DNA from 3 places in the Psychromonas sp. KJ10-5 genome. Region 1 is predicted to be linked to each of the others. Evidence: predicted binding sites of a transcription regulator. Region 1 holds the regulator's gene; each other region holds the start of a gene.
The links. The regulator NrdR, encoded in region 1, represses ribonucleotide reductase genes. The targets are predictions, from matches to a motif close to AAACACNANATNTNGTGTTT.

Region 1 (3,216 bases):
GCATCTCAGTTATTAGGTAATGCAGATAACGCATTGCAAGCAGCTTTATCAGAGAACCAAGTATGTCAGTGGTTTGAAAATAATGAAGAGCAAGAGTTAGCCATTTCACAATGGCGTGACTTATTGCAAGAAGCAATTGTGAAACGAAACTTTTTATTACAGTGGCATCCTGCATTATCTTTTGATGATGGGACAGTTATGCAACGTGAAATTTATAGTGGATTACAAATAGAAGAGAACGTTGTTCGTGCAGCACAATTTATGCCTTACATTGAACAACTTGAGTTAGGTAGTGAGTTTGATCAATCATTATTAAAAGTAATTGCTGAGAACTCGACTATTTTGTCTAAACAAGAAAAAGTTGCGATCAATATAACGCAAGATAGTATCTTAGATTTACATTTCCATGATTGGTTAGAATTATTCATGAGTCGCCAAAAGAACCCACATCGTTTCCATTTTGAAATTCAAGAAAGTACTGTATTAACGTACCCTAAACAATCTCAAAAATTCACTAATATAGTGAAGCAACAGGGCGGTAAAGTAGGTATTGATCACTATGGACGAGAGATTGGTTCGGTTGCTTACTTACAATCAATAAAACCTGACTATGTTAAATTAGATCAATCACTATCTTGTAACTTGAAGAATGAGATGGAAGTGGATGAACTAACTGAACGTCTAGCCTTGAGTCGAGCAGTAATTAATACTGCACGTGGTTTAGGAATTGAAGTGATTATTACCGCTGTGGAAGATCAAGAGCAATTGAACATGCTAAAAAGTCTACATGCTAGTGGTTACCAAGGGTTTATTACGCCACCAACTTATATTAGCTAATTAACTTGATTGCTAACCAATACAATAAGCCTCGTACAGTGTACGGGGCTTATTTTTCTATCGCTTACCTATTTCTTTAATAATGCTTGGTGTTGCGCTTTAAATTTTTGAAATTTAGGGGCAATGACTGCCATGCAGTAACCTTGATTTGGATTATTTAAGTAGTAATTCTGGTGATAATCTTCAGCAACAAAAAACTCGCTCCCAGCCTCTAGTTTAGTCACAATATCCTGATCGAATAATTGCTGATCATTAATTGTCTCGATCATTTCTTGAGCGATTTGTTGTTGTTCACTGTTTTGGTAAAAGATCACAGAACGATATTGGGTACCTATATCATTGCCTTGTCGGTTAACTTGTGTTGCATCATGTACACTAAAGAATAGTGTTAATAATTGCGAAAAATTAATAATTTGGTTATCAAAGGTAACTTCAACTACTTCAACATGCTCAGTTTCACCAGTACAGACGGCCTTATAATTTGCTTGTGATGCAGCTCCCCCACAATAACCAGAAATAGCGCTGATTACGCCTTCAATTTGGTTAAAAGCAGCTTCTACACACCAAAAGCAACCAGCGCCAACGACCATTTTTTCTTGTGCCATAATACCTCTCATTAAATTATATCGCTCAAAAGGGGGCGAAATAATAGCAAATAGTTAATCTCTCTTTTTATTTACAGTATATTGTTATTAGTTTCCATTCTTTCGCGCTTAAATGATTAAAATAATATCAGTTATGTGCAATTTTTTGTGGAATGATAATGCTTTTCTTACTAAATTTTCCTGATAAAAAATGCCAAAGATTGTGGAAATTATGTTAACTTACTAGCCAATTTTAATCTTTAATATTAGTTGCTTAATTGAGTGTAAAAGAGACTCTTATGCGACAATCGTTTATTACACAGAGAAATACGCCATGTTTTGTCCTTTTTGTAATACTCAAGATACAAAGGTGATCGATTCTCGCCTTGTTTCTGAAGGTTCTCAGGTGCGTCGTCGTCGTTTATGTAACGAATGTAATGAGCGTTTCACCACCTTTGAACTTGCTGAGTTAATTATGCCTCGTTTGATTAAATCAGATGGAAGTAGAGAACCTTTTAACGAAGAAAAACTACTTGTTGGTATCAATATCGCCTTAGAAAAAAGGCCGGTAAGTATTGAAGCCGTTGAAAGTGCGGTTAATAAATTAAAATCCACCTTACGAGCAACAGGAGAGCGTGAGATACCGAGTAAAATGGTCGGTGAATTAGTAATGGATTTACTTAAGGGATTAGACAAAATAGCCTATATTCGTTTTGCTTCTGTTTATCGTGCCTTTGAAGATGTCAAAGAGTTTGGTGAAGAAATCGCTAAATTAGACACAACGAATAAGTAAACTTACCTACAACTTTAAAAGTGTTGATACATGTTATTTACTGATGCAGACAACCATTATATGCAACGCGCTTTATTCCTTGCTGCAAAAGGGCGTTTTACTACCTCTCCAAATCCCAATGTTGGTTGTGTGATTGTTAAAGATGAAATGATTATTGGGGAGGGCTTTCATCAAAAAGCAGGTACAGCACACGCTGAGGTACATGCATTGGCAATGGCCGGAAAGCAAGCTGAAAATGCAATTTGTTACGTCACGTTAGAGCCTTGTGCTCATTTTGGGCGAACAGGTCCATGTGCTTTAGCATTAGTTAAAGCTGGGGTAAAAAGAGTGATTGTGGCGATGGTTGATCCAAATCCCAAAGTCGCTGGGGGCGGTATTCGTATTTTACAGGAAGCTGGCATACAAGTAGATGTTGGTTTACTAACTGCTGAAGCAGAATCATTAAATTTAGGCTTTATCACTCGAATGAAACTTCAGCGGCCACGTGTTACTGTTAAAATGGCTGCTAGTCTAGATGGGAAAACGGCTTTAAAGAACGGTCAAAGCAAGTGGATTACAGGCACTGCTGCCCGTGCGGATGTACAATATTACAGAGCACAACAAAGTGCAATTCTAACGGGAAATCAAACTGTATTCGCAGATGATCCCAGTTTGAATGTGCGCTATCAAGAGTTGTTAACGAGTTCTGACTTCGATCAAGCAGTCATGAGTGAGTCTGAATTACGTCAACCAATTCGTATCATTCTAGATTCCCATAATAAGTTGACGTTGAACGAGAAATTGTTTGATTTGCCTGGTAAGGTGCTAATTATTTCTACGGTTGAACGTAATATAAGCGTATTCGCAGAGAAAAAAGCCTTAATAGAGCAAATTATTGTGCCTGCAAACAGTAACAATCAAATTGATCTACAAGCTTTATTAATAGCGCTTAATGCTCATGAAATTAATGACTTATGGGTAGAAGCAGGTGCAACCTTAGCTGGTGAGTTTTTTAAAGAGGAC
Region 2 (3,216 bases), 1.2 Mb from region 1:
CAGAGTAACGCTTTGCTTCAGCGTTATCCCAATGAGCTAAGCGATTAAATCGATTATCGATCATCTTAAATGCGTTGCGTAAATTATGCTGGCGGTTTTCTCCACGAGCCAGATTAGCAAAGTTTGTTGTCGCTCGTGTGTTGTCTGCTGGCTGGTAATGCTCATCTAAAGCAGTGCTGTTAACCGTAAATGTAAAATCTGTATTCATCGTTTTTAGCTCCAATTGTCTATCATAAAATCTACACACTCCTTGTTTATTAAGACTTCCTAGCCAATCCCCTTATTGGTATCTGAAACACCAAATAATAAAAGTCAGGGTAATATTGCCTAGCATTAAACAGCAGTAAGTATTTTATACGCCAAATCAAACATGAACAAAAATGATTAATATTCAAATAAACATGAAAATAACTAATAAACAAAAATTAACGTGATTAACAACGATAAAACAGAACTGAGTACAACACCTTTGTAAGATTGGATAGTGTTGGGCTTTTCTTTAATGAATTTTCTGATGTCATGTAACGCAGGAAACAATAGGCATTGAGAAAAATGTATCCTTTGCCCTCAAAACGTTATATTAAAAATGGACCTATTATTTGATACTTTTTCAAAATACGGCTCAACTGGTTTATATTGGATCATTATTGTAAGCCGTATTAAGCAGATAACTACAGGACAACTATATGGACAAGCATCAACTTGGCTTTCAACCTGAATATCAAGAAGAAACCATTACCTTTACTGAAGTAAGCGAATTGCTAGGCCTTACTTTACTTGAATTTGGAGCACCCTGGTGTCCACATTGCCAATTGGGTAGTGAATTAATCAAAGAGGCTTTTGCAGAGGATACTAAATATAGTCGATTAAGGCATATCAAAGTCTTTGACGGGAAAGGTAAACAACTGGGCCGCGCTTTTAAGGTCAAGCTATGGCCGACCTTCATTTTATTAAAAGATGGTGATGAGGTTGCCCGTTTGATTCGCCCAACAGAGTCACAGTCTCTACAGCTATTTTTAAACAAATAATAGATGCAGAATTTAATAGTCTTCGAAAGCAATTACAGGCTTAAAATTGATTATTAATCAGGAAGTACATAGATAAAGCTAATAATCTTGGTTTAATAAGGTTTCCTATCACCTTTATATTAGATCTTTAAGGGTGAGCTTATCTTGCATAACCACACTTTTTCTAAGCACTTTTGTTGCTTAAAACCCATTTATTTTAATCTTATTAATGCCCGCTAAAAGTAAGTGTATTTTAGTAAAGAAAAGCCATATAACACTCACATTTTGGTAGATAGTTTAAGCCTATAATTAAGTGCCAAATACAACAAAAAAAACGATGAAAAAAGATAATAAAAACATGAACAAGTTCTAAGTTTATAAAAAAGCTATTTCTCCCTCAAATAATTTTCTGTGAAAAAAAAAGCTAAAATAATGTTTGCATTTCCTATAAAACAGAGCTGAACTGAAACCATTTGTTAGTGACTACTAACCAACTTAAATCATCTCTATTTGTCCACAATTTTATCCACTAATTTAACAAAACTTATCCCTTGAAAAATTCTCAAAAAGCTTTATCTTGTGTCTCTTCTTTTAAAGCAACACTACATCTTGTGTTTTATTTGAACAACACACACTAGAGTAAAGACAGCCTAAATAGCTAACATCTTTACTCTACTAACATCAAGCAAAGGCCTCTAAAAATGAATAAAAACCTGTCTGTCACTAAGCGTAATGGGAAAAAAGAACCCATTGACCTTGATAAAATCCATCGCGTCATTACATGGGCAGCAGAAGGTTTAAACAACGTTTCAGTATCTCAGGTAGAGTTAAACTCTCATATTCAATTTTATGATGGTATTCGTACTGACGATATCCATGAAACGATCATTAAAGCCGCTGCTGATTTAATCTCTGAAGAGTCGCCAGATTACCAATATCTTGCTGCACATCTAGCAGTATTCCACTTACGTAAACGCGCTTACCAACGCTTTACACCACCAAGTGTATTCGAACACGTGAGTAAGATGGTTTCTAAAGGTAAATATGATGAACATTTACTAGAAGATTACACTAAGCAAGAGTTTGAAGAGATGGATCAATTTATTGATCACTCTCGTGATTTAAATTTCTCTTATGCAGCAGTAAAACAGCTGGAAGGTAAATACCTAGTACAGAACCGTGTAAGTGGTGAAATCTACGAAAGTGCACAGTTCTTATACCTAATGGTAGCGGCATGTTTATTCTCTGATTACGATAAAGAAACTCGTTTAGATTATATTAAGCGTTTTTACGATGCGACGTCATTATTTAAGATTTCATTACCGACACCGATCATGTCTGGTGTGCGTACTCCGACTCGTCAATTCAGCTCATGTGTATTAATTGAGACAGGCGATAGCCTAGACTCTATCAATGCAACGTCTAGCGCCATTGTTAAATACGTATCACAACGTGCTGGTATTGGTATTAATGCGGGCCGTATTCGTGCGATGGGCAGTAATATTCGTGGTGGTGAAGCTTACCACACGGGTTGTATTCCATTTTACAAACACTTCCAAACGGCTGTTAAATCTTGTTCACAAGGTGGCGTTCGTGGTGGTGCAGCAACTGTCTTCTACCCGATTTGGCACTTAGAAGTTGAATCATTACTGGTATTGAAAAATAACCGTGGTATTGAATCAAACCGTGTTCGTCACCTTGATTACGGTGTACAACTTGGTCGTTTATTCTACCAACGCTTAATCGACAAAAAAGAGATCACACTATTCAGCCCTTCTGATACACCTGGGTTATACGATGCTTTCTTTGAAGACCAAGATGAGTTTGAGCGTTTATACCACCTATATGAAGCTGATGAGTCAATCCGTAAGAGCTCAATTCCTGCGGTAGAGTTATTCTCTCTATTGATGCAAGAGCGTGCAAGTACAGGCCGTATTTACATTCAGAATGTTGACCACTGTAATACACACAGTCCATTTGACAGTAAAGTAGCACCTGTACGCCAAAGTAACTTATGTTTAGAGATTGCGTTACCAACTAAACCATTAACGCATATTAAAGATGAAGAAGGTGAAATCGCCCTTTGTACTTTATCTGCGATTAACTTAGGGGCAATTGAGTCATTAGATGAAATTGAAGAGTTATCAGAGCTTGCAGTAAGAGCACTTGATAACCTGTTAGATTACCAAGATTACCCAATTCTTGCGGC
Region 3 (3,216 bases), 640 kb from region 1:
TTTATCGTAAGGGTTTACCGACTTTTCAACATCTAAATGAAATGAATTAGTGTAATAACCTTTGTCTGTTACACCGCTAATCACACCAAACTCCTTTGTATCTAATCGACAAAAACGATCACATAAATTTTCAGAAGGAGTGGAATATAAACTAAAGGCATAACCAGATTGCGTAGACCAGTCTTGCACAGCTTGTTTTAATACCTGGAGTATTTGTTGAGACTTTTGTTGCTTAACTTCATTATCAAAAATATGCTGATCATGACCAAATAAAGCATTTACCGTTTCATGCAAGCCAATATAGCCCAGAGAGATTGAAGCACGGCCATGCTTAAATACATCAGCCACACAATCATCTGCTTTTAATCTGACCCCACAAGCGCCTTCCATATATAAAATAGGTGCCACACTTGCTTTAACGTCACTCAATCGCTCAATACGGGTATCTAAGGCTTTTTTAAGTAAATGTAGCCGTTCAGCTAATAATTCATCAAACACCTTTTGCTCACCCTTTGCTTGCAAGGCGATTCGAGGTAAGTTAATACTTACAACCCCTAAATTACCTCTGCCATCATGAATCAATTCTGAATCTATTTCGCCATCATCAGTAACAGAAGTCTGTTGATAACGGTCGAGAAAGCTTCGACACCCCATTGGGGTTTTAAAGGAGCCAGTCACCTCAACCACTTTGTCATAATTTAAAATATCAGGATACATTCGCTTTGATGCACAACGTAAAGCCAATTGCTTAATATCGTAGTTTTGGTCATCTTCTTTTAAATTGATGCCGTCTTTAATAGCAAATACCAACTTCGGAAATATAGCCGTTTTTCTATTTTTCCCTAATCCAGCAATACGGTTTTTTAAAATAGCGCGTTGAATCAAACGCGACTGCCAATCAACTCCTAAACCAAAACCAAAAGTGACAAAAGGAGTCTGCCCATTAGCGGTATGTAGAGTATTCACTTCGTATTCTAATGATTGAAATGCGTTGTAACATTCAATTTCTGTTTGTTGTGTTGCATAGGCGTGAGCATCTTCGATCCCCCACTGTTTCGCAGTCAATAAATGCTTTTCAAAGCTTTTTGTCACATAGGGCGCCAAAATAGTATCGATAGCATTAATCGTGGTTCCACCATAAATATGACTGGCCACCTGTGCAATGATTTGAGCGGTCACTGCGGTTGCCGTTGAAATTGACTTGGGCTCTTCAATTTCCGCATTTCCCATTTTAAAGCCCTGGGTAAACATCCCCTTAATATCGATCAACATGCAATTAAACATCGGAAAAAATGGTGCATAATCTAAGTCATGATAATGAATTTCACCACGATCATGCGCTTGCACTACCTCTCGTGGCAACATATAAGATTTAGCATAATGCTTAGCAATAATGCCGGCTAATAAATCACGTTGAGTGGGGATGACTTTGCCGTCCTTATTAGCATTTTCATTCAACAAAGAGGCATTACTCTGTTCAATTAACCCGTTTATTTCATGGTTTAACTGACTTTTTCGTTCACGTGCAATATCTCTATCATGGCGATATTCAATATAAATCCGCGCCAATTCAATATGACCATTTTTCATTAAACTGGCTTCAACTGCATCTTGAATATGGTGAATGTCTACTTCTTCCAACATTGACAAGGACTTACTTACTTCCTTTACAATAAGATCAGGTTGTATTTTATTATCTTTAATTACCAATGCAGCTTTACTTATCGCCGCTTTAATACGCGATCCGTCAAAGGGAACTTGGCTACCATCTCGCTTGATCACAACAGGTTTCATTAACCACTCCAAAACACAATATATAGTGATAAATTACTATACTTAACACCAGATATAGATTATTGATGCAAATCAAGTTTGTAAAAGGAGCATCGACAATAGTAAAAAAGTAGAAGATTAAGCAACAAAAAAACCTTTTGCTGACTTGAATCGTAAGATAAATGAATAAATCACCAAAATTGACTTCATTTTCACACTGAAATAGGCTGATTTTGTTGTTACAATACCTCTCTTTTTTTATGCATAAAATAACCTACGGTCAGTAGTGGAATTATTATTTATGAGCGATTACTTTTTACTCTTTTTTGGCACAGTATTAGTGAACAACTTTGTGCTAGTAAAGTTTTTAGGTCTATGCCCATTCTTAGGGGTATCTAATAAAATTGAAACAGCCGTTGGTATGTCTTTGGCAACCACTTTTGTTTTAACCTTAACAGCGGCACTTTCTTATATTGTAAATAATTACTTACTTGAGCCACTAGGCTTACATTATTTGCAAACATTGAGCTTTATCTTAGTTATCGCCGTAGTAGTACAATTTACCGAAATGGTCATGAATAAAACCAGCCCAACACTATATCGTTTGCTGGGCATATTCCTGCCGCTAATCACCACTAACTGTGCCATTTTAGGCTTAGCTTTATTAAACTTAACTGAGCAACATAATTTTGCGCAGTCAGTAATTTATGGATTAGGTGCAGGCGTAGGTTTTTCCTTAGTGCTTATTTTATTTTCTTCTATTCGTGAGCGTCTCAGCGCCGCGGATATTCCATTACCTTTTAAAGGAGCATCTATCGCTATGATTACAGCAGGTTTAATGTCGTTAGCATTCATGGGCTTTACTGGGTTAATTAAATGATCATCAGTATTATTATTGCCATTGTAACCTTAGGTGTTTTAGGGCTCATTTTTGGTTCTCTTTTGGGCTACTCATCGATTCGCTTTAAAGTAAAAGAAGATCCAATTGTAGAAGAGTTGGATGCCATGCTGCCACAAACACAATGTGGACAATGTGGTTACCCTGGTTGTAAGCCTTATGCCAAAGCCATCGCAGAAGGCGACGATATTAATAAATGTCCTCCTGGTGGTGAAGCCGTTATGCAACAACTTGCAGATCGCATGGGGATTGAGCCTAAGCAATTAGAAGGCGAAGAAAAGCCTAAAATGATCGCATTTATTCGTGAAGATGAATGTATCGGCTGTACCAAGTGTATTCAAGCGTGCCCTGTTGACGCCATTTTAGGGGCAACTCGACAAATGCACACAGTAATCACAGACGAATGTACCGGCTGTGAGTTGTGTGTTGCACCATGCCCAACAGATTGTATTGATATGCTACCTATCCAAATTACCACACAAAACTGGCAGTGGAATTTACAAACTATCCCAACAAAAACTATCTCAACCGACAGTAGCAACGAG

Region 2: a site for NrdR is predicted at 1,605-1,624, ahead of nrdA (class 1a ribonucleoside-diphosphate reductase subunit alpha). Genes of this name have one in related genera too.
Region 3: a site for NrdR is predicted at 1,806-1,825, ahead of nrdD (anaerobic ribonucleoside-triphosphate reductase). Genes of this name have one in related genera too.

What each region holds. Positions count from the first base shown of each region.
Region 1 is NZ_CM147864.1:700,676-703,891, forward strand. Features, by position in the region: gene AC0L3W_RS03280 (bifunctional diguanylate cyclase/phosphodiesterase) at 1-837, shown strand, start outside; gene msrA (peptide-methionine (S)-S-oxide reductase MsrA) at 906-1,442, opposite strand; gene nrdR (transcriptional regulator NrdR) at 1,756-2,214, shown strand; gene ribD (bifunctional diaminohydroxyphosphoribosylaminopyrimidine deaminase/5-amino-6-(5-phosphoribosylamino)uracil reductase RibD) at 2,245-3,216, shown strand, end outside.
Region 2 is NZ_CM147864.1:1,876,819-1,880,034, forward strand. Features, by position in the region: gene AC0L3W_RS08345 (DUF1852 domain-containing protein) at 1-208, opposite strand, end outside; gene AC0L3W_RS08350 (thioredoxin family protein) at 687-1,028, shown strand; gene nrdA (class 1a ribonucleoside-diphosphate reductase subunit alpha) at 1,709-3,216, shown strand, end outside.
Region 3 is NZ_CM147864.1:61,476-64,691, reverse strand. Features, by position in the region: gene nrdD (anaerobic ribonucleoside-triphosphate reductase) at 1-1,794, opposite strand, end outside; gene rsxA (electron transport complex subunit RsxA) at 2,075-2,653, shown strand; gene rsxB (electron transport complex subunit RsxB) at 2,650-3,216, shown strand, end outside.